2 linked regions of the Ensifer sp. PDNC004 genome follow. The protein of the gene in region 2 interacts with the protein of the main gene of each other region in a pairwise test. Links are inferred from orthologs where the notes say so. Each region holds a gene or a part of one and is shown on either strand. Other genes may lie near its edges.

Region 1 (3,431 bases), 2.0 Mb from region 2 along the record:
TCCTCTAGGCTCTCGAGGACCAGTTGAAGCGCACGGACAGCGGCTTCGTCGCTAGATCCCGTGCTGCGCGGGAATGCGGTAACCGCATATCCCTTGGCGTGTGCTGTTGTCAGGGTCTTTCCTTTCCACATGAACAGAACAGGCACTTTCGATTCGAACAAAGATCGAACCGTCCATGAATGTAGGCATCAAACCGTAGCTGTTTCAAGACAGCAGAACTGAATCCCAGGAAATCATACTCCACCGGCGGCGCGCAGCGCCGTCGAGCTCATCGATGAGCGCGGTCCATGGATGAAGGTCCAGGCGGGCGCGCGGTGGAAGGGGAGGCGCCGCGCATCGTCCTCGTCGATGCGGGCATAGTCGAAAGTTTTCGCCATGCGCGAGGAGAGATAGGCGAGCGTCGAGCCCGGCCGATCGATGACGGCGATCGGGAAGGTGCGGGCGATCTTCTGCCAGTTCTGCCAGCGGTGGAAACTTTTCAGGTTGTCGGCGCCCATGATCCAGACGAAGCGAATGTCGCGGTTTCGCGCCTGGACGATCTCGAGCGTGCGGGCGGTATAGCTCTGCCCAAGCGCCTTTTCGAAAGCGGTCACCTTGATGCGCGGGTTACGCGCGATCTCCTCGCTCATGGCGATGCGGTCGGAAAGCGGCGCGAGATTGTTGTGGTCTTTCAGCGGATTGCCGGGTGTGACCATCCACCAGAGCTGGTCGAGCCCGAGCCGCTGGATCGCGGTGTCGGCAACAAGCACATGGCCTTCGTGCGGCGGATTGAAGGATCCGCCGAAAAGGCCGACCACCATGCCGGCTTCGACATGGGGCATGCGCAGGTAGCGGGCGTTGACCTTGCCCGCCGTCACCTCAGGGCCTGACCTGTCCAGCACCACGCACCCGATACTTGAAGGAGGTCAACTGTTCGACGCCGACCGGGCCGCGCGCATGCATCTTGCCTGTGGCGATGCCGATCTCGCCGCCCATGCCGAATTCGCCGCCATCGGCAAACTGGGTCGAGGCGTTGTGCAAGAGGATCGCGGAATCGATTTCCGAGAAGAAGCGCTCGACGACCTCCGGGTCTTCGGCAATCACCGCTTCCGTATGCGCCGACGACCAGGTGGAGATGTGCTCGATGGCACCCGAAATGCCGTCCACCAGCTTCACCGAGATGATGGCGTCGAGATATTCCGTCGCCCAGTCCTCGTCCTTGGCCGCCTTCAACCCGTCGACGATGCCTGCGAGTTCGTCGGAGACGCGCACTTCGCAGCCCGCTGCCAGCAGCGCGTTCAGCAACGGCTTGACCAGCCGCTCGGCGTCGTTGCGGTCGATCAGCAGCGTTTCGGCAGCACCGCAGATGCCGGTGCGGCGCATCTTGGCGTTGACGACGATTTTTTCCGCCATGGCGAGATCGGCCGAGGCGTCGACATAGATGTGGCAGAGCCCTTCGAGATGGGCAAAGACCGGCACGCGCGCTTCGTTCTGGACGCGAGCCACCAGGCTCTTGCCGCCGCGGGGAACGATGACGTCGATCGTGCCGCCAAGACCCGAAAGCATGGCTCCGACGGCGGCGCGGTCGGCGACCGGCACCATCTGGATCGCATGTTCGGGCAGACCGGCAGCCTTCAGCCCCTCGACCAGGCAGGCGTGGATCGCGCCCGAGGAATGAAAGCTGTCGGAGCCGCCGCGCAAGATCACGGCATTGCCGGCCTTGAGGCAGAGCGCGCCGGCGTCAGCCGTCACATTGGGCCGGCTTTCATAGATGACGCCGATGACGCCGAGCGGCGTGCGCACGCGCTCGATATGCAATCCGTTCGGGCGATCCCATTCGGCAATGACGTCGCCGACCGGATCCTTGAATTCGGCAATTGCACGAATGCCGTTCGCCATGTCGCGGATGCGGCTTTCGCTCAGTGTCAGGCGGTCGATGAAAGAGGCGGCGACGCCGCTTTCGCGGGCGTTTTCAAGGTCGATCGCATTGGCGGCCAGGATATCGTGCGTGCGGGCGACGACCGCGTCGGCCATGGCGATCAGGGCGGCGTGCTTGCGTTCGGCGCTGGCGATGGCGAGCGGTCGGCTGGCGGCCTTGGCGTTGCGGCCGATCTCCAGCATGACGCTTTCGACGTCTTGCCTGTTCTTCACCTCGTCAAGCATGGACTTCATCCTTCCGGCTGCCCTCGGCCTCAGCGCGTTTTCCGGTCATCACCATATCGTCGCGGTGCACCATGGCGGCGCGGCCGGCATAGCCAAGGATCGCGGCGATCTCGGCCGATTTCTTGCCGGCGATCTGGCGGGCCTCGTCGGCATCGTAGCCGGCAAGACCACGGGCGATCTCGCGGCCGGAGGTGCCGAGAATGGCGATCGTGTCGCCGCGGCTGAAGCTACCCGTCACGTCACGAACACCGGCCGGTAGCAGGCTCTTGCCCGAGCGCAGCGCCTCTTCGGCGCCGGCATCGACGCGGAGCGTTCCGGCCGGCAGCAATTGCCCGGCAATCCAGGTCTTGCGCGCGGTCACCGGCGACCCTGATGGGGCGAACCAGGACGAGCGGGCACCGTCTTCGATCGCCGCCAGCGGATGATCGGGCTTGCCCGACGCGATGATCATGGCGCAGCCGGCGGTCGTGGCGATCTTGCCGGCGTCGATCTTGGTGCGCATGCCGCCACGCGAAAGCTCGGATGCCGCACCGCCGGCCATCGCCTCGATTTCGGGCGTGATCTCGGCGATCGTTTCGAGGAAACGGGCGTTGGGGTCGAGATGCGGCGGGGCCGTGTAGAGCCCATCGATATCGGAGAGCAGCACCAGCAAATCGGCGCCGACCATGGTGGCGACGCGGGCGGCGAGGCGATCGTTGTCGCCATAGCGGATTTCCGTGGTGGCGACCGTATCGTTCTCGTTGATGATCGGCACGGCGCCGAGCTTCAGTAACTGGTTGATGGTGGCGCGGGCGTTCAAATACCGGCGGCGTTCTTCCGTGTCACCCAGCGTCAAAAGCACCTGGCCAGCGACGATGGCGTCGGTCGAAAGGCTCTCCGACCAGGCACGCGCCAGCGCGATCTGGCCGACGGCGGCGGCGGCCTGGCTCTCCTCCAGCTTCAGCGCGCCCGAGGGGACATTGAGCACGGTGCGGCCGAGCGCGATTGCGCCCGAGGAGACGACCAGCACTTCGACGCCCTTGGCCTTGAGGCCGGCGATGTCGGCGCACATGGCGTCGAGCCAGGCTTTCTTCAGCCCGGTGGCGCGGTCGACCAGCAATGCCGACCCGATCTTGATGACGACCCGGCGATACTTCAAAAGCGGCTTGCGGGTCTTGGTCATCTCAGAGGTTCTCCTCGCCGAAGCCTTCACCGGCCTTGGCGGCGACGATGACGCTGCGCAATGCCCGCAGCGCTTCGGTCATGCCCTTGCCGACCGCGGCGGACAGCAGCAGGGGCTGCTCTCCACA
Region 2 (3,298 bases):
CATTCGCCAGGCCTATTTCGTAACGTCGGACTGGGCCGAACGCATGGTCGAGGACGCCGAGGGGCTCGACGACCACACGAAACACAAGGCTGCCTTCTACGTAAGGCAGGTTTCGAGCGCGTTGTCTCCGACGAACTTCGTCACCACCAACCCGCAGCTCTACCGTGAGACCGTTGCCTCGAGCGGCGCCAACCTGGTCAAGGGCATGCAGATGTTTGCCGAGGACATCGCCGCCGGCCGTGGCGACCTCAAGCTCCGGCAGACGGACACCAGCAAGTTTGCGATCGGCGAGAATATCGCGATGACACCGGGCAAAGTCATTGCCCAGAGCGACGTTTGCCAGGTGCTGCAATACGAGGCGACGACGGAGACCGTACTGAAGCGGCCGCTGCTGATCTGCCCGCCCTGGATCAACAAGTTCTACGTGCTCGATCTCAACCCGCAGAAATCCTTCATCAAATGGGCGGTCGACCAGGGGCACACGGTCTTCGTCATCTCCTGGGTGAACCCGGACGAGCGGCACGCGACCAAGGATTGGGAAGCCTACGCCCGCGAAGGCATCGGCTTTGCGCTCGATATCGTCGAGCAGGCGACCGGCGAGCGCGAAGTCAACGCCATCGGTTATTGCGTCGGCGGCACCCTGCTTGCCGCAACGCTGGCATTGCACGCTGCCGAGGGCGACGACCGCATCCGCTCGGCGACACTGTTCACGACGCAGGTCGATTTCACCCATGCCGGAGACCTCAAGGTCTTCGTCGACGAGGACCAGATCAGCCAGATCGAACAGAACATGAGCGTGACCGGCTATCTCGACGGCTCGAAGATGGCGACCGCCTTCAACATGCTGCGCGCTTCGGAGCTGATCTGGCCCTACTTCGTCAACAACTACCTGAAGGGCCAGGAGCCCCTGCCCTTCGACCTGCTTTACTGGAACTCCGATTCGACGCGGATGCCGGCGGCCAATCATTCCTTCTACCTGCGCAACTGCTACCTCGATAACAAGCTTTCGAAGGGCGAGATGGTGCTTGCCGGAAAGCAGGTGTCGCTCGGCGACGTGAAGATCCCGATCTACAATCTCGCGACCAAGGAAGATCACATCGCGCCGCCACGCTCTGTGTTTCTCGGCAGCGCTTCGTTCGGCGGCAAGGTCACCTATGTTCTCTCGGGCTCGGGCCACATAGCCGGCGTCGTCAACCCGCCGGACAAGGGCAAGTATCAGTTCTGGACCGGCGGCGCGCCCAAGGGTGACTTCGACGATTGGTTAAAGGCGGCCAAGGAAACACCGGGATCCTGGTGGCCGCACTGGCACCAATGGATCGAGAAACTCGACAAGCGACGCGTTGCGCCCCGCAAGCCGGGCGGTCCGCTGAACTCGCTTGAGGAAGCGCCGGGCTCCTACGTGCGCGCCCGCGCCTGAACCATTTTTGCAGGACCTGCCTTGATCTTCGATCCCCCGCTGACGACCGCGATCCTCGTGCAGCGCTACAAGCGCTTTCTCTTCGACGCCCTGTTGCCCGATGGCACAGCCATGACCGGATCCTGCCCCAATACCGGTTCGATGCGCGGGCTGACGACGCCCGGTTCGCGCATCTGGATGTCGGAACACGACAGCCCGACGCGGAAATACCGCCATATGCTGGAAATCGTCGAAGCCGACGGAACTATGGTCGGCATAAACACCGGCCTACCCAACCGGCTTGCGGAAGAAGCCATCAGGCTGGGGCTCGTTTCCGACCTGCATACCTATGAGCACAGCGCGCGCGAGCAGAAATACGGGCGCAACTCGCGCATCGACATTCTCCTCAGCGATCCCGAGCGCGGCCGTGCCTATGTCGAAGTCAAGAACGTGCATTTCAGCCGCACGCCCGGTCTTTCCGAATTTCCTGACAGTCCGACAACGCGCGGTGCGAAACATCTCGACGAGCTCGGTGATATGGTCGAGGCTGGTCACCGTGCGGTGATGATCTATCTCGTGCAGCGTGATGACTGTGACCGGTTGAGGATCTGCCGCGAGTTCGATCCCGCCTATGCACACGCGTTCGACCGCGCGATGTCACGTGGTATCGAGGCCTACGCGGTCAAATGTCAGGTTTCGCCAACGCAAATCCGCCCGACCGGATTGATGGCAGTGGACGAAGCGGCCCTCGCTGCTCTATGAAATCCGACTGGAACAACTGAAAGCTTTGGAATGGTGACTTACATCGAGGCAGGGTCTGCGCCCTACAAGAATACCGGCGTTATCCGGCTCTACGGACCGGAAGGTTTCGAGGGCATGCGAAAAGCCTGCCAGGTGACCGCGCGTTGTCTGGACGAGCTCGTCTCGCGGGTGCAGCCGGGCGTCACCACCGACGAGATCGACCGGTTCGTCTTCGAGTTCGGCATGGACAATGGCGCGCTACCGGCGACGCTCAACTATCGCGGCTACACGAAATCGTCGTGTACCTCGATCAATCACGTCGTCTGCCACGGCATACCGAACGACAAGCCGCTGCGCGAAGGCGATATCGTCAACATCGACGTCACCTATGTCGTCGATGGCTGGCACGGCGATTCGAGCCGGATGTATCCGGTCGGCGAGATCAAGCGTGCCGCCGAGCGACTGCTCGACGTCACCCATGAAAGCCTGATGCGCGGCATTGCCGCCGTGCGCCCCGGCGCCCGCACTGGCGCCATCGGCGAAGCGATCCAGGTCTATGCCGAAGCGGAGCGCTGCTCCGTGGTGCGCGATTTCTGCGGCCACGGCGTCGGCAAGCTTTTCCACGATGCGCCGAACATCCTCCACTATGGCCGCGCCAATGAAGGCCCGGAGCTGCGCGAGGGCATGATCTTCACCATCGAGCCGATGATCAATCTCGGCCGCCCGCATGTGAAGGTGCTCTCGGACGGCTGGACCGCGGTCACCCGTGACCGGTCGCTGTCGGCGCAATACGAGCACACGGTCGGCGTCACCGCCGACGGCTGCGAGATCTTCACGCTTTCGCCGGCGGGCCTGTTCAAGCCCGGCGTCAGCACGATCGGCGCCGCATGACGAAACGTCCGATCTCCCCTGACGGCGACTTGGCGCCATCGGCGGACGAGAGGACGTTTTTTCCGCAATTGCAGCTGGACGGGAAACCGGCGACGAAGAAGGCGCCGGAACCCGAGGCCCATTACCACGGTCATCGCAACCGGTTGCGGACGCGCTACCGGGAACAGGGCGACTCGGCGCTTGCAGATTACGAAATCCTGGAATTGCTGCTCTTTCGGCTGATCCCGCGCAAGGATACCAAGCCGATCGCCAAGGCCCTGCTCGCCCGCT

The links.
Region 1: the proteins of sfsA (region 2) and JVX98_RS23515 interact in binary tests that used the Escherichia coli proteins (3 or more experiments, as listed by UniProt). The link is inferred for Ensifer sp. PDNC004 from one-to-one orthologs.

What each region holds. Positions count from the first base shown.
Region 1 is NZ_CP070353.1:3,151,972-3,155,402, forward strand. The notes cover bases 1-3,000. They hold JVX98_RS23515 (glutamate-5-semialdehyde dehydrogenase), read right to left. Parts: upstream 2,143-3,000; coding sequence 859-2,142; downstream 1-858. Other genes in these bases: rsfS (ribosome silencing factor), read right to left, coding at 1-131; JVX98_RS23510 (nicotinate-nucleotide adenylyltransferase), read right to left, coding at 234-821; proB (glutamate 5-kinase), read right to left, coding at 2,135-3,000. Outside these bases: more of proB, read right to left, coding at 3,001-3,304; GTPase ObgE, read right to left, coding at 3,306-3,431. UniProt on the Escherichia coli protein: Catalyzes the NADPH-dependent reduction of L-glutamate 5-phosphate into L-glutamate 5-semialdehyde and phosphate. The product spontaneously undergoes cyclization to form 1-pyrroline-5-carboxylate.
Region 2 is NZ_CP070353.1:1,182,106-1,185,403, forward strand. The notes cover bases 432-3,298. They hold sfsA (DNA/RNA nuclease SfsA), read left to right. Parts: upstream 432-1,438; coding sequence 1,439-2,158; downstream 2,159-3,298. Other genes in these bases: phaC (poly(3-hydroxyalkanoate) polymerase subunit PhaC), read left to right, coding at 432-1,417; map (type I methionyl aminopeptidase), read left to right, coding at 2,189-3,028; radC (DNA repair protein RadC), read left to right, coding at 3,025-3,298. Outside these bases: more of phaC, read left to right, coding at 1-431. UniProt on the Escherichia coli protein: Binds to DNA non-specifically. Could be a regulatory factor involved in maltose metabolism.